2 regions of the Streptomyces sp. NBC_00873 genome follow, and region 2 is predicted to be linked to the other one. Evidence: riboswitches for the same ligand, from Rfam matches in the RefSeq annotation. Region 2 holds a riboswitch; the other holds the start of a gene.
What was found. Region 2 has a riboswitch for glycine ahead of gcvP (aminomethyl-transferring glycine dehydrogenase). Riboswitches for the same ligand answer to the same signal wherever they lie in the genome.
Positions count from the first base shown of each region.

Region 1 (11,773 bases), 4.6 Mb from region 2:
GCAGACCGGAGCGGATCTCCTCCTCCGTCCGCCAGGCCCGCTCGTTCTCCAGCATGAGGGAGGAGATCGACAGGCCGGTGTCGCGGGAGAGCCGCAGCAGTTCGTCGCCGGTGCGGAAGGGGTGCTTCAGGACGGTGTCGTCGAGGACGATCCGGTCCTCGCCCACCGCGTCCTCGTCGACGACGAAGCCGCCGCCGACGGAGTAGTAGGTCTTCTCCAGCAGCGGGGCGCCGTCCCGGTCGAACGCGAAGATCGTCATGCCGTTGGCGTGGTAGGGGAGCGCCTTGCGGCGGTGCAGGACCAGCTGCTCGTCGGCGTCGAAGTCGATCTCGTGCATGCCCAGCAGGTTGAGCCGGCCCGAGGAGCGGATCGCGTCCACCCGGTCGTCGGCGGACTCCACGTCGACGGTACGGGGGGACTCGCCCTCCAGGCCGAGCAGGACGGCCTTGGGCGTGCCGTGGCCGTGGCCGGTGGCGCCGAGCGAGCCGAACAGCTCGGCGCGTATGGAAGCGGTGTGGGCGAGCAGGCCCTCGTTCTTCAGGCGGCGCGCGAACATACGGGCCGCGCGCATCGGGCCGACCGTATGGGAGCTGGACGGGCCGATGCCGATCGAGAACAGGTCGAAGACCGAGATGGCCACGGTGTGACTCCTAAGGGGTTGGTAGACGCCGTTGTCTGCCGGGTGGTGCGGTACGGACCGGTCGGTCCGAGGAGCGGCGGGACAAGGGTTGGGGCACCGCGCTCACTGTCCAGTGTGCGTGGTGCCCCGCCCCAAACGTGCGAAAAGTGATCCGGACTACTTCAGGCCGGGGTACAGCGGGAACTTCTCGGCCAGCGCGATCACGCGGGCCTTGAGGTCGTCGGCGTCGTACGACGGCTTGAGTGCCGACGCGATGATCTCGGCGACCTCGGTGAAGTCCTCGGCCTGGAAGCCACGGGTGGCCAGGGCCGGCGTGCCGATCCGCAGACCCGAGGTGACCATCGGCGGCCGCGGGTCGTTCGGGATGGCGTTCCGGTTGACCGTGATGCCGAGCTCGTGGAGCCGGTCCTCGGCCTGCTGGCCGTCCAGCTCCGAGTTGCGCAGGTCGACGAGGACCAGGTGCACGTCCGTACCGCCGGAGAGGACGGAGACGCCGACCTCGCTGACGTCCGGCTGGACCAGCCGCTCGGCGAGGATGCGCGCGCCGTCCAGGGTGCGCTGCTGGCGCTCCTTGAACTCGTCGGTTGCCGCGATCTTGAACGAGACCGCCTTGGCGGCGATCACGTGCTCCAGCGGACCACCCTGCTGACCGGGGAAGACGGCAGAGTTGATCTTCTTGGCGAGCTCCTGCGTCGACAGGATGACGCCACCGCGCGGACCGCCGAGGGTCTTGTGCGTGGTGGTCGTGACGACGTGGGCGTGCGGCACCGGGTTCGGGTGCAGACCCGCGGCCACCAGGCCCGCGAAGTGCGCCATGTCGACCATCAGGTACGCGCCGACCTCGTCCGCGATGCGGCGGAAGGCGGCGAAGTCCAGCTGACGCGGGTAGGCGGACCAGCCGGCGACGATGAGCTTCGGCTTCGACTCCTTGGCCAGGCGCTCGACCTCGGCCATGTCCACGACGCCGGTGTCGTCGACGTGGTACGGGACCACGTTGTAGAGCTTGCCGGAGAAGTTGATCTTCATGCCGTGGGTCAGGTGACCGCCGTGGGCCAGGTTCAGACCCATGATCGTGTCGCCCGGCTTCAGCAGCGCGAACATCGCGGCGGCGTTGGCCTGCGCACCCGAGTGGGGCTGGACGTTGGCGGCCTCGGCGCCGAACAGCGCCTTGATCCGGTCGATGGCGATCTGCTCGACCACGTCGACGTGCTCGCAGCCGCCGTAGTAGCGGCGGCCCGGGTAGCCCTCGGCGTACTTGTTGGTGAGGACGGAGCCCTGGGCCTCCATGACCGCGACCGGAGCGAAGTTCTCCGAGGCGATCATTTCGAGGGTGGACTGCTGACGGTGGAGCTCGGCGTCGACGGCGGCGGCGACGTCCGGGTCCAGCTCGTGGAGGGAGGAGTTGAGAAGCGACATCAGGTGGTCCCTTGGAGTCTTTAGTTGCCGGAGAACTCGGTGTACTCGTCGGCGGAGAGCAGATCCTTCGGCTCCTCCGCGACGCGTACCTTGAACAGCCAGCCGCCCTCGAAGGGAGCGGAGTTCACCAGCGACGGGTCGTCCACGACGTCCTGGTTGGAGGCGGTGACCTCGCCGGTCACCGGCGAGTACAGGTCGCTGACGGACTTGGTCGACTCGAGCTCGCCGCAGGTCTCGCCCGCGGTCACCGTGTCACCGACCTCCGGGAGCTGGGCGTAGACGACGTCACCGAGCGCGTTGGCCGCGAACTCGGTGATGCCGACCGTTGCCACACCGTCCTCGAGGGCCGACAGCCACTCGTGCTCCTTGCTGTAACGCAGCTGCTGGGGGTTGCTCATGACCTGAATTCTCCTGTACTCGGGGGAGTGCTGATGAACGGTGGTCTTACGGTGTGAGACGCGACTACGTCACTTCTGGCGCTTGTAGAACGGCAGGGCGACGACCTCGTACGGTTCGTGGCTGCCGCGGATGTCCACTCCGACGCCCGTGGTCCCGGGCGCGGCGTGCGTGGCGTCCACGTACGCGATGGCGACCGGCTTGCCGAGCGTCGGCGACGGGGCGCCGGAGGTGACCTCGCCGATGACCTGGCCCTCGGCGACGACGGGGTAGCCGGCGCGCGGCACCCGGCGGCCCTCGGCGATCAGACCGACGAGCTTGCGCGGCGGGGCGGTCTCGGCGCGCTCGGCGGCGGCCTCCAGGGCCTTGCGGCCGACGAAGTCGCCCTCCTTCTCGAACTTCACGACCCGGCCGAGACCGGCGTCGAACGGGGTCAGCTCGGTGGTCAGCTCGTGCCCGTACAGCGGCATGCCTGCCTCCAGGCGCAGCGTGTCGCGGCAGGACAGACCGCACGGGATCAGGCCACGGGAGGCGCCAGCCGCCGTGAGGGCCTGCCAGAGCTGCTCTGCGTGCTCGGGGGCGACGAACAGCTCGAAGCCGTCCTCGCCGGTGTAACCGGTACGGGCGATCAGCGCGGGCACACCGGCGACGGTGCCGGGCAGGCCCGCGTAGTACTTCAGACCGTCCAGGTCGGCGTCGGTGACCGAGGCCAGGATGGCGGGGGACTCGGGGCCCTGGACGGCGAGCAGCGCGTACGCGTCGCGGTCGTCGCGCACCTCGGCGTCGAACCCGTCGGCGCGGGCGGTCAGCGCGTCCAGCACGATCTGGGCGTTCCCGGCGTTGGCGACGACCAGATATTCGGGGGCCGCGGCCTCTCCCAGCCGGTAGACGATCAGGTCGTCCAGGATGCCGCCGTCCTCGGCGCAGATCATCGTGTAGCGGGCGCGGCCGACGGCTACGGTGCCGATGTTGCCGACCAGCGCGAAGTTCAGGAACGCCGCGGCCTGCGGGCCGGTGACGGTGATCTCACCCATGTGCGACAGGTCGAAGAGACCCGCCTTCGTGCGCACCGCGTTGTGCTCGTCGCGCTCGCTGGCGTAGCGCAGCGGCATGTCCCAGCCGGCGAAGTCGGTCATGGTCGCGCCCAGCGAGCGATGCAGGGCGTCGAGGGCGGTGAGACGGGGGGCGTTGCTCATAGGTGTGGCTCCCAGGGCATGACGACGAGGACGATCCCTCCCCATCTGTCATCGGAACCTGAGAGGTTCGCCGAGAGACCCCCGGGGGGTTCGGCTTGCACCTTGGGTGGAGCCGCGGGGCGACTCGCTTTTCAGATCTGCCTCATCCACGCGGTACGGGGCCTGAGAGATTCAAGGGAGGATCTTGCTCCTTCGGCGCCCGGCACACACTGTGGCCGGAGCTCTCCCGCGCGGATTCAAGCGGCCTTTATGCAGTTGGCCGGGTCATCATCGCACGCATTGCGGAAAAGTGGGGCGTCGGTACCCGATGCACGGAACGAGTAGTGGGACGGTTGCCTCGCATTACCTTTTCTTTACACTTCTTGGGCAGGCGTGGGTGACCCGACAGGGGGAGGGCGATGACGTTGCAGCGGTACGCGACGACCGCGGGGGTCGCGCACGGCGCGATGCCCGCGCAGCCGGGCGCACCTGCCCGGGAATTGCTGGGCACGCACGCGCCCGTCGTGCGGGACCTGCGTGAGCGCGCCGGGCGCAGCCCGCGCGAACTGCATTTCGCGACAGGCGATGTGGTGGTGGTCTCCGGGCTGCCCGGAGGCGGCAAGTCGACACTGATCCGGCGGGCGGTGGCCGTACGGGCCATCGACTCCCAGGACACCCGGGACCGCTGGGCGCAGCAGGTGCCCCGCTTACTCCCGTACGCCCTCTACCGCCCGCTGGTCCGCGTCGCCCATTACTGGGGGCTGTGGCGGGCGCTGTGCTCCGGTGAGTCCGTCGTCGTCCACGACTGCGGGACCCAGACATGGGTGCGGGGCTGGCTGGCCCGGCACGCACGGCGTCGCGGCCGCACGCTGCATCTCGTGCTGCTCGACGTCACCCCCCAGGAGGCCAGGGAGGGCCAGCGCGAGCGTGGGCGCGGAGTCTCCGGATACGCCTTCGCCCGGCACCGCAGGGCCGTCGGCCGGCTGCTGCGGGACACCGAGGCGGGCGTCCTGCCGCTCGGCTGCTCCTCGGCGGTGCTGCTGGACCGGGAGGCGGCCGGGATGCTGGCGAGGATTACGTTCGCCGACGCCCAGGGGATGACGGGACAGCCCTGAGGGTCGTTCATTTCGGATCAGGCACCGCGCGCGCCCGGCATGATCCGCGCTGGAGAGGCGCCGGCACCCGGTCGTCCGTCACCGCGGAGGGGCGCGCCGGAGTTACTGTTCTGCGGCAACGCATGAGGGTGAGAAGGGGAAGCAGCGCAGTGGACATTCCGGCATCGGTCCAGAACCATCCGCAGAGCGGATGGCCGGCCAATGAGCTCGAAGAGGTGCTGGTTGCCTCGCTGGGCAGCCCGGAGGCGGGCGGCCGGCTCGTCGAAGTGCTCGGCCGCAGTCACCTCTGGGTGCCGCTTCCCAGCGGCGGGGGCCCCGATGCCCTGTCGCTCGACCTGCCGACGGTGGAGATCGAGGGAGCTGCGTACGTCCCCGTCTTCAGCTCCGAACACCAGTTCCTGCAGTGCGTCGGCACCCATATGTCCTTCACCGTGGCGCCCGCCGTGGAATTCGCCCGCGGGCTGCCCCCGCAGCTCGGCATCGCGGTCAACCCGGGCGGCGCCGTCGGCATGCCGCTGCCGCCGCCCGCCGTCGCCGAACTCTGCCGCACCGGCCGCACCTCGCTGGACGGGCCGGCCACCGGCGGCCGGGTCCGGCTGTATGAGCCGGACTGGCAGGAGGAGCCCGTCGACTTCCTCGCGGCCGCGGCCGGGGAATTCGAGGAGAGCGGCGTCGTGCGCACTGCCCGCCGGACGCTGGCCAGCATCGAGGGCGGCGATCCCGTTCTCTTCATAGGCGTCGAGTTCTCCACCTGGGACGGCGCGGGGCGCAACGCCCCGATGGACGCCCTGGGCCGCGCGCTGGGCCGTGTCGAGGTGCCCTGGCCGGTCAATCTGGTCCTGCTCGATGTGGCGCAGGACCCGGTCGCCGACTGGATGCGGGCCAGGATCCGGCCGTTCTACCAGCGCGAGGGTTACTAGTGCCGTGACCGGCAATGTTTGCCCCATGAGGAGCGTCCTCCAGTGCGTGCGATCGCAAGGCGGCCATAAGTCCTGGTAGCGCCGCTACCAGGACTTATGGCCAACGCAGCGAGCGAGCGCGCCGGGCGGCGCGGCGGGGCAAAGCCTGCCCGGAGGGGTACTGGAGCGCGGAGTCACCGACTCCGGGGATTGCGGGCGCGACACCGTCGACCTGTGGCGTCAAGTCGGTGTCAGGGGCGCCGCATAAGCTGGTTTGATGGCTAGTGCCTCGGCCACCGAGCCGCACCCGTGTGCCCCGGGAGCGGCAGGCCGACACAGTGGAGCGAAGAGGGGCGGGACCCAGGGTGAGTGCGTCAGGCACCGCGGCGGCCGGGCAGGTCGAGCACATGCTGCGCCAAGTGACGCCCGGGCGCTACGACGCGTACGAGGCACTGCTCCGGGCGCTCGCCGGCGACCGGATCTGGATGCTGCTCTGGCACGGCCGGGCGGGCTCGCCCGATGCCCAGTACGGGAACATGGAGGTCGACGGGCTGGGCTACGCGCCCTGTGTGACCTCTGCCCAGGAACTCTCGGCCAGCGGCTGGAACCGGGCCCATGAAGTAGTCACCGGACTCGACATCGCCCGCGCTCTCTTCCCGGACCGCTGGGGCATCTGGCTCAACCCGCACGCCCCCGGCGGCGGCGTCGGCATCCCGTGGCTGGATCTGCGCCGTATCGCCACCGGCCTCGACCGGATGCCCGCGGGACCGCTCCGGCTCACCGAGCCGGCCATCGAGATCCCGCAGTTCTACGCCCTGCTCTCGCAGAACGCCCACCACACCCCCGCGATCCGCTCCCTGCGCCGGGCCTGGGTGCAGCCCGCGCTCGGGGTGCCGTACCTCGCCATCGGTCTCGATCTTTACGACGCGAGCCAGACCTCCGTCGACGCGGTGCGCGCGATGATGCAGCAGTCGATCGGCGCGGTCCCGGACGGGCTGCCCGTTTCCACCGTCGCGATGTCCGACGAGTACGACCCGGTCGCGATGTGGCTCCGCGCCAATGCCCGCCCGTTCTACGACCGTGAGGCGCACGTCGCGCCCGCTCCCGCCGTTGGTTACGGCTACCCCCCGGCCCACGGCTGACCGGCCCGGACGCCCGCCAATTAGAGCCGGGATGAACCCCGTTGGGGCACCTGTCCGATCTGGGCGAAGAGTGCCGACTTGGTTCGCTGGGACGATCGCGGCGTCCGGATAACGGAAGCTGGCTGGTCACATCACGGTTGCGCATCCATTCCCCATCAGGGCTGGCGGGTGATCCGCGACGCGTTGAAGACTCCCCGAAACAAGAAGCGTTCGGCGCCCTGTGCGGCCTGCGGCTTCTGGTTGGACCAGTTGAACTGCTCCACTCGCACCACCTGCATTTTCCGTAACACCCGCACCAAACGTGCGACTTGCACCTGTGATGTGAACAGGCCGCTACAGCGGCGGGCACGGGCCGGCCACAGTCGGTCGAGCCGAGAGGGGTCCCCACAACGATGACGGCACCACTGCACGACAGCGCGGCCGAGACAGCGACCGTCGATGTCACGGCCGATGTCCCGGCCAAGGACATCGACGGCCGTTCGCCGGGACGTATCGCCTGGACACGGTTGAAGCGCGACAAAGTGGCGCTCGCCGGTGGTGTGGTCGTGCTCCTGCTGATCCTGATCGCGGTGTTCGCGCCGCTGATCGTGAATCTCCTCGGCCACCCGCCGAACGAATTCCACGAGGATCTGCTCGACCCGGACCTCGGCACCCCCAAGGGCTCCTTCGGCGGGATGAACTCGGACTACCTGCTGGGTGTCGAACCCACCAACGGCCGCGATGTGTTCAGCCGCATCGTCTACGGCGCGCGCATCTCACTCCTGGTGGCCTTCCTCGCCGCGGTGGTCTCCGTGGTCATCGGCAGCATCCTCGGCTCGGTGGCAGGCTTCTTCGGCGGCTGGGTCGACGCACTCATCAGCCGGCTGATGGACCTGCTGCTCGCCTTCCCGCAGTTGCTGTTCACCATCGCCCTCGTCACCGTCGTGCCCGACTCCCTCTGGGGGCTCACCGGTTCGGGCGTCAGGATGGGCGTGCTGATCGTGGTCATCGGCTTCTTCGGCTGGCCCTATATCGGCCGTATCGTCCGGGGGCAGACGATGTCCCTGCGCGAGCGGGAGTACGTCGAGGCGGCACGCAGCCTGGGCGCCGGCCGTGGCTACATCCTCTTCAAGGAGTTGCTGCCCAACCTGGTCGCGCCGATCCTCGTCTACTCGACGCTGATCATTCCGACCAACATCCTCAGCGAGGCCGCGCTCAGCTTCCTGGGCGCGGGTGTGAAGCCGCCGACCGCCTCGTGGGGCAAGATGCTCTCCGACGCGATCAACACCTACCAGGCGGACCCGACATACATGGTGGTCCCCGGAATCGCGATCTTCATCACCGTTCTGGCATTCAACCTCTTCGGCGACGGGCTGCGTGACGCCCTCGACCCGAAGGGCAGCTGAGTCGACCCCCAAAAGGTCTCCGGCGCGAGCCGGTTGGCACTCGATTGACCGTCGGGCGCGGACTGCGTACCCACGGGCCACACCACATCACGGAGGTTGCAAGACAGTGAATCGCTCACGGAAGGCAGTTGCGCTCACGGCCCTCGCGGCCGCGGTTGCGCTGACCGCCACCGCTTGTGGCGGAGGGGACAGCAACAACAAGTCCTCCTCGTCCCAGGGTGCCGGTTACGACGCAGCCACCAAGGGCAAGGTCGTCAACGCGTCCGACAAGAAGGGCGGCACGCTGAAGCTGATGTCCCCTCAGGACGTCGACTTCCTTGACCCGGCCCGTGCCTACTACGGCTTCGTCTGGAACATGCAGCGGCTGTACATCCGTCAGCTGCTCGCGTACGACGCGAAGCCCGGTGAGGCCGGCACCAAGCTGGTCCCCGACCTCGCCGAGTCGCTGCCGACGCTGAGCAACGGCGGCAAGACGTACACCTTCAAGCTGAAGGCCGGTGTCAAGTTCGAGGACGGTACGCCGATCACCTCGAAGGACATCAAGTACGGCATCGAGCGCGTCTTCGCGCAGGACGTCCTCTCCGGCGGTCCGACCTACCTGATCGACCTCCTCGACCAGGGCCAGAAGTACCCCGGCCCCTACAAGGACAAGGACCCCAACAAGCTGGGTCTGAAGTCGGTCCAGACGCCGGACGACCAGACGATCGTCTTCAACCTGGCGAAGCCGAACTCGGACTTCTCGTACCTGATGGCCATGGCCGACTCCTCGCCGGTACCGGCGGCCAAGGACGACGGCGCGAAGTACACCAACCACCCGGTCGCGACCGGCCCGTACAAGGTCCAGTCCTTCAAGCCGGGCAAGGAGACGATCTTCGTCCGGAACACCAACTGGGACCCGAAGACGGACCCGTTCCGCACGGGCCTGCCGGACAAGGTCTCGTTCACCGTGACCTCGAACCCGGACGACATGGACGCGCGTCTGCTCTCGGGCGACGTCGACTACGCGGTCGACGGCACCGGTGTCCAGCAGGCCGCCAAGATCAAGATCCTGCAGTCGCCGAAGTACAAGGCCAACGCGGACGACCCGTTCACCGGCTACATCCGGTACTTCGCGTTCCCGCAGACGGTCGCGCCGTTCGACAACATCGAGTGCCGCAAGGCGGTCATCTACGCCGCCGACCCGAAGTCGCTGCAGACCGGCCGTGGTGGCCCGACCAGCGGCGACCTGGGCGCCAACATGCTGCCGCCGGGTGTCCCGGGTTCGGACAAGTCCTACGACCCGTGGGGCCTGACCCAGGGCAAGCCGCAGCTCGACAAGGCCAAGGCGGCCCTGAAGGCCTGTGGCAAGCCGAACGGCTTCAAGACCACCATCGCGGTCCGTAACAACCGCAAGCCCGAGGTGAACACCGCCGAGTCGCTGCAGGCTTCGCTGAAGGCCGTCGGCATCGACGCCTCCATCGACCAGTACGACGGCAAGAACTCTTCCTCCGTGATCGGTGCTCCCGACAACGTGAAGAAGAAGGGCTACGGCATCATCGTGATGGGCTGGGGCGCCGACTACAACTCGGGTGCGGGCTTCCTGCAGCCGCTGGTTGACGGTTCCTTCATCCTGAAGAACGGCAACAACAACTACACGATGCTGAACGACAAGACGGTCAACGGTCTCTTCGACCAGGCCGCCGCCGCAGCGTCGCCCGAGGCCGCCGCGCCGATCTACACCCAGATCAACAAGGCGATCATGGAGAAGGCTCTCTATCTCCCGATCAACTTCGACAAGGCGCTCGTCTACCGCAACCCGCGGCTGACCAACGTCTTCTACAACGAGTCCATGGGCCGTCTCGACCTCGCGGTCATGGGCGTCGTCAAGTAGCAGTTGGACATGCGGGTCCTTCACCTCGCATGCGCTAGTTCGAAGGGCAGGTGAAGGCCGCGGGCGGGCGGTTGTCGTCCCCACAAGGGACGGCAGCCGCCGGCTGATCAGGCCGACTGCAGTGCTCGTCTACCTCCTCCGACGACTCGTCAATGTCGTCGTCATGCTAGTGATCGTCTCCATGGTCACCTTCGGCATCTTCTTCATGGTGCCGAAGATCACCGGAAGCGATCCCGCACTCCTCTATGCCGGCCGTGAGACCAACAAGACGGCCATCGAGGGCATCCGTAAGAAGATGGGCCTCGACAAGCCCGTCACCACGCAGTACGGCCTCTTCCTCAAGGGCATCGTGGCCGGCCGGGACTACGACCAGGGCTCCCAGATCACCCACTGTCCGGCCCCGTGCTTCGGCTACTCGTTCAAGAACGAGCAGCCGGTGTGGCCGGACCTGAAGCAGCGCATCCCGGTCACCCTGTCGCTGGCCGCGGGAGCTTCGGTGCTCTGGCTGATCGGTGGTGTCGCCACCGGCGTGATCTCCGCACTGCGCAGACGCACTGTGCTCGACCGGGTCACGATGATCACCGCGCTGGCGGGGGTGTCACTGCCGATCTACTTCACCGGACTGGTCTGTTCGGCCGTCTTCATCTACAGCCTGGAATGGATGCAGACGATCAACTACGCGCCGCTCACGGATGATCCGGCGGCCTGGCTGAACAGCATGATCCTCCCCTGGATCACCCTGGCCTTCCTCTTCGCGGCAACCTACGCCCGGCTCACCCGCGCCACCATGCTGGAGATTCTGGGCGAGGACTACATCCGTACGGCCCGCGCCAAGGGCCTCAAGGAGCAGGTGGTCATCCGCAAGCACGCCCTGCGGTCCACCCTCACCCCGATCATCACGGTCTTCGGTCTGGACCTGGGCGCCCTGCTCGGCGGCGCGGTGCTGACCGAGTCGACCTTCAGTCTGCCCGGCATGGGCAAGGCCGCGGTCGACGCGATCAACTCCGGTGACCTGCCAGTCATCATGGGCGTCACCATCATCGCGGCGTTCTTCGTAGTCATGGCCAACTTGATTGTCGACCTGCTGTACGCGGTCGTCGACCCGCGTGTGAGGCTGACGTGACCGACAACACCCCCACCCAGGACGTGCAGTCGGCCGGTCCGGCCGGTGTTCCCGAGCAGGGCGGCGCACGGCCCGAAGCATTCCTCTCCGTGCGCGACCTGAAGGTGCACTTCCCGACCGACGACGGCATCGTCAAGTCCGTCGACGGGCTCTCCTTCCAGCTGGAGAAGGGCAAGACCCTCGGCATCGTGGGCGAGTCCGGCTCCGGCAAGTCGGTCACCTCGCTGGCCGTCATGGGCCTGCACCGGTCCGGTCAGGCGCGCAGCCGCCCCGACATCAGCGGTGAGATCTGGCTGGACGGCGAAGAGCTGATCGGCGCCGGCGACGACCACGTCCGCAAGCTGCGCGGTCGGCAGATGTCCATGATCTTCCAGGACCCGCTGTCGGCGATGCACCCGTACTACACGGTGGGTGCGCAGATCGTCGAGGCGTACCGCAACCACCACGACGTCAGCAAGAAGGTGGCCCGCACCCGGGCGATCGAGATGCTCGACCGGGTGGGCATCCCGGAGCCCGCCAAGCGCGTCGACGCCTATCCGCACGAGTTCTCCGGCGGTATGCGGCAGCGCGCGATGATCGCGATGTCGCTGGTCAACAACCCCGAGCTGCTGA
Region 1 is NZ_CP108803.1:3,045,861-3,057,633, reverse strand. Features, by position in the region: gene OH809_RS13685 (L-serine ammonia-lyase) at 1-640, opposite strand, end outside; gene glyA (serine hydroxymethyltransferase) at 797-2,056, opposite strand; gene gcvH (glycine cleavage system protein GcvH) at 2,077-2,454, opposite strand; gene gcvT (glycine cleavage system aminomethyltransferase GcvT) at 2,524-3,648, opposite strand; glycine riboswitch at 3,790-3,887, opposite strand; gene OH809_RS13665 (AAA family ATPase) at 4,047-4,742, shown strand; gene OH809_RS13660 (enhanced serine sensitivity protein SseB) at 4,892-5,662, shown strand; gene OH809_RS13655 (enhanced serine sensitivity protein SseB C-terminal domain-containing protein) at 6,007-6,783, shown strand; gene OH809_RS13650 (hypothetical protein) at 6,939-7,061, opposite strand; gene OH809_RS13645 (ABC transporter permease) at 7,176-8,168, shown strand; gene OH809_RS13640 (ABC transporter substrate-binding protein) at 8,275-10,038, shown strand; gene OH809_RS13635 (ABC transporter permease) at 10,160-11,161, shown strand; gene OH809_RS13630 (ABC transporter ATP-binding protein) at 11,185-11,773, shown strand, end outside.
Region 1: another riboswitch for glycine. It lies ahead of gcvT (glycine cleavage system aminomethyltransferase GcvT); the one in region 2 lies ahead of gcvP (aminomethyl-transferring glycine dehydrogenase).

Region 2 (11,773 bases):
ATCGACGGCTTCGAGATCTCGCCCGGTGTATGGGTTGCGGAAGGCGCCGAGGTCCATCCTGATGCGGTGCTCCGCGGACCCGTCTACATCGGGGACTACGCGAAGATCGAGGCCGGTGTCGAGATCCGCGAGCACACGGTCGTCGGTTCGAACGTCGTCGTCAAGACCGGGGCGTTTCTGCACAGGGCGGTGATCCACGACAACGTCTACATCGGCCAGCACTGCAATCTGCGCGGCTGCGTGATCGGCAAGAACACCGACATCATGCGGGCTGCCCGCATCGAGGACGGTGCGGTCATCGGGGACGAGTGCCTGGTCGGTGAGGAATCGATCATTCAGGGCAATGTCCGGGTCTACCCGTTCAAGACCATCGAGGCCGGCGCCTTCGTCAACACCTCGGTGATCTGGGAGTCACGGGGGCAGGCACATCTCTTCGGTGCCCGAGGTGTCTCAGGAATCCTGAACGTGGAGATCACGCCGGAGCTCGCCGTCCGGCTCGCCGGTGCGTACGCCACCACCCTCAAGAAGGGGTCGACCGTCACCACCGCCCGTGACCACTCCCGCGGCGCCCGTGCGCTGAAGAGGGCCGTGATCTCAGCGTTGCAGGCCAGTGCCATCGACGTACGGGACCTGGAGAACGTGCCGCTTCCGGTCGCACGTCAGCAGACCGCTCGGGGCAGCGCGGGCGGGATCATGATCCGTACGTCGCCCGGGGTGCCGGACTCGGTGGACATCATGTTCATCGACGAGCGGGGGGCAGACCTCTCCCAGGCGGGGCAGCGGAAGCTGGACCGGGTCTACGCCCGCCAGGAGTACCGCCGGGCCTTCCCGGGGGAGATCGGGGATCTGCACTTTCCGTCCAGCGTCTTCGACTCCTACACAGGGTCATTGCTGCGCAATGTGGACACCGCCGGGATCTCCGCCGCCGGTCTCAAGGTTGTCGTCGATGCGTCCAACGGCAGTGCCGGACTTGTTCTGCCCAGTCTGCTCGGGCGGCTCGGCGTGGACGCGCTGACCATCAATCCCGGGCTCGACGAATCACGGCCCACGGAGTCCGCCGACGCCCGACGCTCCGGGCTCGTGCGGCTCGGGGAGATCGTCTCCTCGGCACGGGCCGCATTCGGCGTGCGCTTCGACCCGGTCGGGGAGCGGCTCTCCCTGGTCGACGAGCGGGGCCGGATCGTTGAGGACGATCGGGCCCTTCTGGTCCTGCTCGACCTGGTGGCCGCCGAGCGGCGCAGCGGCCGGGTGGCATTGCCGGTGACCACGACGAGGGTCGCCGAGCAGGTCGCCGCCTACCACGGCACGCAGGTGGAATGGACGACGACATCGCCGGACGACCTGACGCGCGTGGGACGCGAGGAAGGCACCATCTTCGGAGGAGACGGGCGGGGCGGTTTCATCGTCCCCGAATTCAGCAGCGTCTTCGACGGTTCGGCAGCCTTCGTACGGCTTCTCGGGCTCGTCGCGCGGACCCAGCTCACGCTCAGCCAGATCGATGCCCGGATTCCCCTCGCGCACGTGTTGCGCCGCGATCTGGCCACGCCCTGGGCCGTCAAGGGACTGGTCATGCGTCGGGTGGTGGAAGCCGCCGGGGACCGTGACGTCGACACCACCGACGGCGTGCGGGTCGTCGAGGCGGACGGGCGCTGGGTGATGGTGCTTCCCGACCCGGCCGAGGCCGTCACCCATCTGTGGGCGGAGGGCCCCGACGACGCTTCGGCGCAGGCGCTGCTCGACGAATGGTCGGCGATCGTGGACAGCGCAGGTCAGTGACCTGCCGCCGGTGCGCCGGGAGGTGTCGCGCAGACGCTTCCCGGCGCGCGGGTGGGGCCATTCGGCGGTACTAGCTGCGGCGTGCGACGATGTGCGGCATGTCGCAGCAGCCCCCCGATCGGAGTACCCCCTCGCCGCCCGCGCGCCCTGACGCGTCCATGTCGCTGCTGACCAATGTCATGGACCACAGCCTGGACGACGGCTACGCCGAGGCCACGGCCAAGCGCAAGGCCGACGGGAGTGCGGCCATGCCCCGCACACTGAAGGCGAAACTGGGCCTCGCGGCGGGCCTTGTGCTGGCTGCTCTCGTCGTCACCCTGGGCGCCGCGGAGGCGCGTGTATCGGCGCCGGTTCTGGCCAAGGAGCGCGGGGAGCTCATCGAACGTATCGACACGGAGACGTCGGCGGCCGACAAGCTGGAGTCCCAGGTCGACAAAGCCCGTGACGACGTGGGCGAGCGGCAACGTAAAGCGTTGGAAAAGCATGGCGGGGACCAGGGCCAGCTCGTGGCGTTGCTCTCCGGGGCGACCGCCGTCAAGGGACCCGGTGTGAAACTTGTCGTCGACGATGCCAAGGGCACCGACCAGGGCGGCGGCGGACCGCGTGAGACCACTGGTTTCACCGACACGGGGCGGGTGCGCGACCGGGACATGCAACGGGTCGTCAACGGCCTCTGGCAGTCCGGTGCGGAGTCCATCGCCATCAACGGGCAGCGGCTGACGGCCCTGTCGGCGATCCGCGCCGCGGGCGACGCCATACTGGTCGACAACAGACCGCTCGTGCCGCCGTACACGGTGCTTGCGGTGGGGGACGGGAAGCGGCTCAGCACCGCTTTCGAGGACAGTGCCGACGGCCAGTACCTGAGGGCGCTGAAGGACACCTTCGACATCCGGACCAGCATGTCCGTCCAGGACGAGGTGCGCCTCCCGGCTGCGCCCAGCCTCATCGTACGAACAGCAGAGCCGAAGGCCGCAGACACCGGCAGTGGTGCGGCAGACACAGGGAAGGGCACATCGTGATCGCCGTACTGGGCCTCGTCGTGGGAGTCGTGGTCGGACTGTTGGTCCGGCCCGAGGTGCCGGCGGTGGTCGAGCCCTATCTCCCGATCGCTGTCGTGGCTGCTCTCGATGCAGTCTTCGGTGGTCTGCGGGCCATGCTCGACGGCATCTTCGTCGACAAGGTCTTCGTGGTGTCGTTCCTCTCGAACGTCGTCGTGGCCGCACTGATCGTGTTCCTGGGCGACAAGCTGGGTGTCGGAGCGCAGCTCTCCACCGGTGTGGTCGTCGTCTTCGGTATCCGCATCTTCTCCAACGCCGCGGCGATCCGCCGGCACGTCTTCCGGGCCTGAGGCCGATGAGCAACGAAGAGCTTCCCCGTGACCAGGAGCGTACTGGCGAGCAGCAGGCCGACATGCCCGAGCAGCTCACCGGGCGCCAGCGGTTGATCGCCGGGCTGTGGCCGCCCCGGGTCACCCGTGCGCAACTCATCGTGGCGCTGCTGCTGTTCGTCCTGGGGCTGGGTCTGGCGATCCAGGTGCGGTCGAACAGTGACAACAGCGCACTGCGCGGTGCCCGCCAGGAGGATCTGGTCCGGATTCTCGATGAACTCGATGACCGTACGCAGCGTCTTGAGGATGAGAAGCAGCGTCTGGACGATCAGCGTACAGAGCTGGAGAACAGCTCGGACCAGGCTGAGGAGGCCCGTAAGCAGACCGTGGAGAAGGAACGGCAACTCGGTATCCTCGCGGGCACCGTGGCGGCACACGGGCCCGGGATCACGCTCACGGTCAACGATCCGGGTGACGCGGTGCAGGCAGACATGCTGCTCGACGCCCTCCAGGAGCTGCGTGCGGCCGGAGCGGAGGCGATTGAGGTCAACGGGGTGAGGGTGGCGGCCAATACGTACTTCTCCGGCGACGGTGGCGCCATCAAGGTCGACGACCGGTCCATCTCCTCACCGTACGTCTTCAAGGTGATCGGCAAACCGCAGGATCTGGAGCCGGCACTGAACATTCCCGGTGGTGTCGTGCAGACGCTGGAGAAGGAGCAGGCGACCGTGCATGTGGCGCAGGCGGACGACATCGTCGTGGACGCCTTGCGACCTGCGGAGCGGCCTGACTACGCTCGGTCGTCATCCCGGTGAGGGCGCCGGACACGGGGCTCGGAGGACACGGGCAAGAGGTTGCGGGGGGTCGCCGCATCGTAATGGTGGCGCGTGGTGGAAACTGTCGAGTGGATACGGACGTTGTGAAGATGTCCGGGTCGGCAGGTGTGTTCATTCAGGGTTCGTCCTGCCCCACGGGCGGGTCTGTTTCGGTCAAGGGGAATCGCCCGTGAAGTTGTTTGCGAAGTTGTTCGGCAAGAGCGCCCGCGATGACGCGGCCCGTCATCGCGCACCGCGCCATGGCCAGGCCGAGGAGCAGGGCGCTGATCGCCCGCTCTTCCGTGACGAGGTGTCGGGTCCGGGCGGTGACATTTCGGGTGGAACCGGCGCGTCGTCTGTTGACCCTGCCGGTCCGGGCCGCATAGGTTTCGGGGATCCATCAACCTCAAGTACGGGTGGAGGGTTTGGGTCCATGCCGGTCTGTACGAGGTGCGGCCATCGCAACGCCGAGGCCAGTCGTTTCTGTTCCAACTGCGGTGCGCCGCTTCGGGGAGGCGCGTCTTCGGAGCGTCCTTCGGAGACGACGTCGACCATCTCCATCTCCGGTCTTGAGGCGTACGAGGCGGAGGCGACGGGCCAGACGTCCTTGCCCTCCCTCTCACCGGAGGCCCAGGCCGCCGTCGACGCCCTGCCGCTCGGCTCGGCGCTCCTGGTGGTGCGCCGCGGTCCGAACTCCGGCAGCCGCTTCCTGTTGGACAGCGAGCTGACGACGGCCGGCCGCCACCCGCAGAGCGACATCTTCCTCGATGACGTGACGGTCTCCCGCCGTCACGTGGAGTTCCGCCGGAGCCCCGACGGCAGCTTCACGGTCGGGGATGTCGGCAGCCTCAACGGCACGTACGTCAATCGTGAGCGCATCGACTCCGTCGCGCTGTCCAACGGCGACGAAGTGCAGATCGGGAAGTACCGGCTGGTCTTCTACGCAAGCCAGCGGGGCATCTGACCCGTCAGGGAAGGTCCATGCTGAGAACACCGACGGGCGGTGCCGGTCACGGCACCGCCGCCGCCGACGACCGGGCCATGAGCATCGGTACGGTGCTCCTGCAGCTGCGGGACGAATTTCCCGAAGTCACCATCTCCAAGATTCGCTTCCTGGAGGCCGAGGGGCTCGTCGAGCCGCAGCGGACCCCCTCCGGCTACCGCAAATTCCGCCCCGAAGACGTCGAGCGGCTGGGGCAGGTGCTGCGGATGCAGCGGGACCACTATCTTCCGCTCAAGGTCATCCGCGAGCACCTGGACGCCCTGGCCCGCGGCGAGCAGGTGTCCCTGCCGGCCGAGGGGGGTCCACGGGACCTGAGCGACGGTTCCTGGGACGGCGAGTCCTGGCGGGCCACCGCGGCCCGTATCGGGCGTGCGGAGCTCCTGGCCGCCGCCGAGGTCACCGAGAGCGAGCTCAAGGAGTGGGAGTCGTACGGGCTCATCGCTCCGACGGCGGAGGGTGGCTACGACGCCGAGACGGTGACCGTTGCCAAACTTGTGGCGGATCTGGGTCGATTCGGTCTGGAACCGCGTCATCTGCGGGCGATGCGCGGGGCTGCGGAACGCGAGGCCGGCCTGATCGAGCAGGTGGTCGCGCCACTGCGCCGACACCGGAATCCGCAGACCAGAGCCCATGCGGAGGCCAAGGTGAAGGAGCTCGCGGAGCTCTCTGTACGGCTTCATTCGGCCCTTGTGCAGACCGCTCTGCGGATCCGGCTCCACTGATCACGGGGGAGCCCGACTACCCAAACCTGCCGAGCACGTCCTAGGGTTGCTGTGTGAACGAGCTCGACGTTGTGGGTGTCCGGGTGGAAATGCCCTCCAACCAACCGATCGTGCTCCTGCGTGAAGTGGGAGGCGACCGGTACCTCCCTATTTGGATCGGTCCTGGTGAGGCGACCGCGATCGCCTTTGCCCAGCAGGGCATGGCTCCGGCCAGGCCGCTGACCCATGATCTCTTCAAGGATGTGCTCGAGGCCCTGGGCCAGGAGCTCACCGAGGTCCGCATCACGGACCTCAGGGAAGGGGTCTTCTACGCGGAGCTGGTCTTCGCCGGCGGGGTCGAGGTGAGCGCGCGACCGTCCGACGCCATAGCGCTCGCGCTGCGCACAGGCACGCCGATCTACGGCAGTGACGGGGTGCTCGACGACGCGGGGATCTCCATCCCTGACGAGCAGGAGGACGAGGTCGAGAAGTTCCGGGAGTTCCTCGACCAGATCTCGCCGGAGGACTTCGGTACCAACAGCCAGTGACCGTCCAGCAGGGTCGCCGTCAGCGCATTCGACAAGCCTTTCCCGGGAACGGGACACGGCAAACCACCCTCCGGGTGATTATCACTCGGCGTGCCGAGTGTGGCGATCGTTGACGCACCCCAAGCGACTGCCTACCTTCGAGATGGCAGGTCAAGGACGGAGGTCGGCGTGAGAAGAAGCGGCGACGGTACGGCAGCGGGTGGGCCGTACCGGCAGCACGGAAGTACAGCCGACCGCACCATCAGGCAACCGGTTCAACCGGCGGCGATGGCGGGGGACGGGGCGGCAGCGGTCGGCGACATCGGCTATCGCGGGCCGACGGCGTGCGCGGCGGCGGGGATCACCTATCGGCAGCTCGACTACTGGGCACGCACCGGGCTCGTCGAGCCGAGCGTGCGGCCTGCCTACGGATCGGGCACGCAGCGCCTCTACAGCTTCAGGGACGTCGTCCTGCTGAAGATCGTGAAGCGCTTTCTCGACACGGGCGTCGCCCTGCAGAACATCCGCACCACGGTCCAGCATCTGCGGGCCAGGGGCTTCCAGGATCTTGAGCGGATGACGCTCATGAGCGACGGCGCGACCGTCTACGAGTGCTCCTCGCCCGACGAGGTCGTGGATCTGCTCCAGGGGGGCCAGGGGGTCTTCGGCATCGCCGTCGGTGTGGTCTGGCGGGATGTCGACGCCGCACTGTCGCAGCTGCACGGTGAGCGGGTGGACACGGGCGAGACGCTGATCGGCAACAACCCCACCGACGAGCTCGCACGGCGGCGCAACCGCGTCGTCTGACGGGCCGCGGAACGGGGGCGCGGCGATTGTCAGTGCCGTAGGGCAGCATCGGTTGATGTGAGAGCCGCGCCCACCATCCTGCATCTGGACATGGATGCCTTCTACGCCTCGGCCGAGCAGGCGGCGAAACCGAGCCTGCGCGGCAAACCGGTCGTGGTCGGCGGGCTCGGACCCCGTGGGGTCGTCGCCACCGCTTCCTACGAGGCGCGGCGCTTCGGGGTGCACTCGGCGATGCCGACCGCGCAGGCCCGGCGGCTGGCGCCCAATGCCGCCTATCTGGTGCCCCGCTTCACCCTGTACCGGACGGTGAGCGACCAGGTGATGGGGTTGCTGGGGCAGCTGTCACCACTGGTGGAGCCGCTCAGCCTGGACGAGGCGTTCGTCGATCTGGAGGCCGGTGGGGCGGCCGACGACACCGCCTCGGCGCGGGCCATCGGCGAGCAGCTGCGCGACGCCATCAGAGCCGTCACCGGACTCACCGGCTCGGTCGGCCTCGCGGGCTCCAAGATGCTGGCCAAGATCGCCTCGGAGGAGGCGAAACCGAACGGGCTGCTGGTCATCGAGCCGGGGACCGAACGGGAACTGCTCGCCCCGATGTCCGTACGGATCCTCCCCGGCGTGGGCCCCGCCACCGGGGACCATCTGCGGCGGGCCGGGATGACCACGGTCGACGACCTGGCCACGGCCGGCGAGGCGGAGCTCGTGCGGCTGCTGGGGAAGGCGCACGGCGTCGCGCTGCATCGCATGGCCCTCGGGTACGACGACCGCCCCGTCGTGGCCGAGCGAGACGCCAAGTCGGTGTCGGTCGAGGACACCTTCGACATGGATCTGCACGACCGGATCCGGGTCAGGACGGAGGTCGAGCGCCTGGCGGACCGTTGTGTCCAGCGGCTGCGGGCCGCGGAGCGCTCGGGACGCACCGTGGTGCTGAAGGTGCGCAGATACGACTTTTCGACGCTCACGCGGTCCGAGACGCTCCGGGGGCCGACGGACGACCCCACAGTGGTCAGAGAGGCCGCCGCGCGGCTCCTGGAGGCTGTGGACACCACCGGAGGGGTGCGGCTGCTCGGGGTGGGCGTCACTGGGCTCGCCGACTACACGCAGGAGGATCTCTTCGCCCAGGCAGCCGGTGAGCGGGCCGCGCTCGAGGTCCCGGCCAGTGAGGAACAGCGCGCGGGCGGCCACGGGGACGAGCCGGCGGACGGGGTGCAGGAGCAGGAGACCGCCGAACAGCTCGCGGCCCGGCGCTGGCCCGCCGGGCACGACGTATGCCATGACACCTTCGGCCACGGCTGGGTGCAGGGCAGTGGAGTGGGCCGGGTGACCGTGCGGTTCGAGGAACCCGAGTCACCGCCCGGCCGGGTGCGGACGTTCCGTGTCGACGATCCGGAGCTGCAGCCGGCCGATCCGCTCCCGCTGGTGAGTGATCCGGCGGACTACTCGTCCTGGCCGGCCAGCCTGCCGAAGTCCCGGTCCGGGCCCGGCTCGTCGGGCGGCGAGTCCAGACCGTAGTGCCGGTAGAGCTGAAGCTCCTGTTCCGGCGAGAGATGGCGGCCCACGCCGAAGTCGGGTGCGTCCTTGATCAGCGCACGGTCGAAGGGGATCCGGAGCACGTCGTCGACGAATTCGCTGGGCTCGAGCGGCACGAAGGCGTCCCTGCTGAACAGTCCGGTACGCACGGCTGCCCACTCGGGTATGCCGGTCGCGTCGTCGAGGTACACCTCGTCCACAGTTCCGATCTTGGTGCCCTTGCGGTCGAATGCCTTGCGGCCGATCAGGTTGCGCGGATCGATGTCGGTCTGCACGGTCCCTCCCATTGGTCGCGGCTACTCCACAGGCACTACGAAAGTGCAGATTCGGGCTGTCGGCCACTTGAGAATTCCGTCGCGAGCCCCGCTGGTAGGCTGGTGATGGCTGCTGACCCCGTGCGGGAGAGTCTTCCGGAGCACATCCGGCAGGCGCCGAAGGAGCAAATCCTCCCCGGAATCTCTCAGGCCCCCGTACCGCACGGACGAGGTCACTCTGGAAAGCAGGGCGGGTTTCGTGGCGGCAGCAGCCGGGACGGATCCCTCCCTCACCGACGGTGAAAGCCGGTATGCCTCAGGGCGCACCGGTGAAGCTCTCAGGTTGAGATGACAGAGGGGGAGGCCGTCCGGGCACCCGCGCCGTGGTGCCCCTCGCAGGTCGTGACAGACCAGGAGGCCTCCACCATGACCCCCCGTCGCACTCCGCTCTCCCAGCTGGAGCAGGGCATCCCCTTCGAGCAGCGCCACATCGGCCCCGATGCCGAGGCGCAGGCGAAGATGCTCGCCCAGGTCGGTTACGGCTCGCTCGACGACCTCACCGCGGCCGCAGTGCCCGATGTGATCAAGAGTGCGGAGGCGCTGCAGCTGCCGTCGGCCCGTACCGAGGCCGAGGTCCTTGCCGAGCTCCGCACCCTGGCCGACCGCAACCAGGTGCTCGCCCCGATGATCGGGCTCGGCTACTACGGCACGTTCACCCCGCCGGTGATCCTCCGCAACGTCATGGAGAATCCCGCCTGGTACACGGCCTACACGCCGTACCAGCCGGAGATCTCGCAAGGCCGCCTGGAGGCGCTCCTCAACTTCCAGACGATGGTCGCCGAGCTCACCGGGCTGCCCACCTCCGGCGCCTCGCTGCTCGACGAGGGCACCGCCGCTGCCGAGGCCATGGCGCTCGCCCGACGCGTCGGCAAGGTCAAGGACGGAGTCTTCCTGGTCGACTCCGACACCCTGCCCCAGACCATTGCCGTGATCGAGACCCGCGCCGAGCCGACCGGTGTCGAGGTCGTCGTCGCCGATCTCGCCGCGGGTATCCCCGCTGAGATCGCCGGGCGCGGTGTCTTCGGCGTGCTGCTCCAGTACCCCGGTGCCTCCGGCGCCGTCCGCGACATCAAGCCCTTCATAGAGCAGGCCCACGAGCTCGGCGCGATCGTCACCGTCGCCGCCGACCTGCTCGCCCTGACCCTGCTGACCTCGCCCGGTGACCTCGGCGCGGACATCGCCGTCGGCACCACGCAGCGCTTCGGTGTCCCGATGGGCTTCGGTGGACCGCACGCTGGCTTCATGGCCGTACGCGAGAAGTTCGCCCGCAGCTTGCCCGGCCGCCTCGTCGGTGTCTCCGTCGACGCGGACGGCAACAAGGCGTACCGGCTCGCCCTGCAGACCCGCGAGCAGCACATCCGTCGCGAGAAGGCCACCAGCAACATCTGTACCGCGCAGGTGCTGCTCGCCGTGATGGCCGGGATGTACGCGGTCTACCACGGCCCCGACGGCTTGCGGATGATCGCGCAGCGCACCCACCGCTACGCCACGATCCTGGCCGAGGGCCTGCGCGCGGCCGGGGTCGACGTCGAGACCGGCGCCTACTTCGACACGCTCACTGTGCGTGTCCCCGGCAAGGCAGCGGATGTCGTGGCCGACGCCCGCGACCGCGGGGTCAACCTGCGTCTTGTCAACGCCGACCGGGTCTCCCTCGCCTGCGACGAGACCACCACGCGTGCGCAGCTCGCCGCCGTCTGGGCCGCCTTCGGCGCCGACGGTGACATCGAGGCGCTGGACGCCGCTGCCGCCGACGCGCTGCCCGAGTCCCTGCTGCGCACCGGCGAGATCCTCACCCATCCAGTCTTCCACCAGCACCGCTCCGAGACCGCGATGCTGCGCTACCTGCGCAAGCTCGCCGACCGTGACTACGCGCTGGACCGCGGCATGATCCCGCTCGGCTCCTGCACCATGAAGCTGAACGCGACCACCGAGATGGAGTCGATCACCTGGCCCGAGTTCGGTGCGCTGCACCCGTTCGCGCCGGCCGAACAGGCGGAGGGCTACCTCACGCTGATCCGTGAGCTGGAGGAGCGCCTCGCCGAGGTCACCGGCTACGACGCGGTCTCCATCCAGCCGAACGCGGGCTCGCAGGGCGAGTTCGCGGGCCTGCTCGCCGTGCGTGCGTACCACCGGGCCAACGGCGACGAGCAGCGGACCGTCTGCCTCATTCCGTCCTCCGCGCACGGCACCAACGCCGCGAGCGCCGTGATGGCGGGCATGAAGGTCGTCGTGGTGAAGACCGCCGACGACGGTGAGGTCGACGTCGAGGACCTCCGCGCCAAGATCGAGAAGCACCGCGACGAGCTCGCCGTGCTCATGATCACGTACCCGTCGACGCACGGTGTGTTCGAGGAGCACGTCGCCGACATCTGCGCCGAGGTGCACGATGCGGGCGGTCAGGTGTACGTCGACGGCGCCAACCTCAACGCACTGGTCGGTCTTGCCAAGCCCGGTCGGTTCGGCGGCGACGTGTCGCACCTGAACCTGCACAAGACCTTCTGCATCCCGCACGGCGGCGGTGGCCCCGGTGTCGGCCCGGTCGGCGTGCGCGCCCATCTGGCGCCGTACCTGCCGAACCACCCGCTGCAGCCCGCCGCGGGCCCCGAGACCGGTGTCGGACCGATCTCGGCCGCGCCCTGGGGCTCGGCCGGTATTCTCCCGATCTCCTGGGCGTACGTACGCCTGATGGGCGGGGAGGGCCTCAAGCGCGCGACGCAGGTCGCCGTACTCGCGGCCAACTACATCGCCAAGCGTCTGGAACCGCACTACCCGATCCTGTACAACGGCCCGGCCGGTCTGGTCGCGCACGAGTGCATCGTGGATCTGCGGCCGATCTCCAAGGCGACCGGGATCAGCGTCGACAACATCGCCAAGCGTCTGATCGACTACGGCTTCCACTCGCCGACCATGTCGTTCCCGGTGGCGGGCACGCTGATGATCGAGCCGACCGAGAGCGAGAACCTCGCCGAGCTC
Region 2 is NZ_CP108803.1:7,596,531-7,608,303, forward strand. Features, by position in the region: gene OH809_RS35050 (sugar phosphate nucleotidyltransferase) at 1-1,776, shown strand, start outside; gene OH809_RS35055 (DUF881 domain-containing protein) at 1,875-2,795, shown strand; gene OH809_RS35060 (small basic family protein) at 2,792-3,124, shown strand; gene OH809_RS35065 (DUF881 domain-containing protein) at 3,130-3,918, shown strand; gene OH809_RS35070 (FHA domain-containing protein) at 4,109-4,882, shown strand; gene OH809_RS35075 (MerR family transcriptional regulator) at 4,900-5,643, shown strand; gene OH809_RS35080 (bifunctional nuclease family protein) at 5,697-6,170, shown strand; gene OH809_RS35085 (MerR family transcriptional regulator) at 6,339-6,956, shown strand; gene OH809_RS35090 (DNA polymerase IV) at 7,014-8,468, shown strand; gene OH809_RS35095 (PRC-barrel domain-containing protein) at 8,393-8,773, opposite strand; glycine riboswitch at 8,875-8,972, shown strand; gene gcvP (aminomethyl-transferring glycine dehydrogenase) at 9,167-11,773, shown strand, end outside.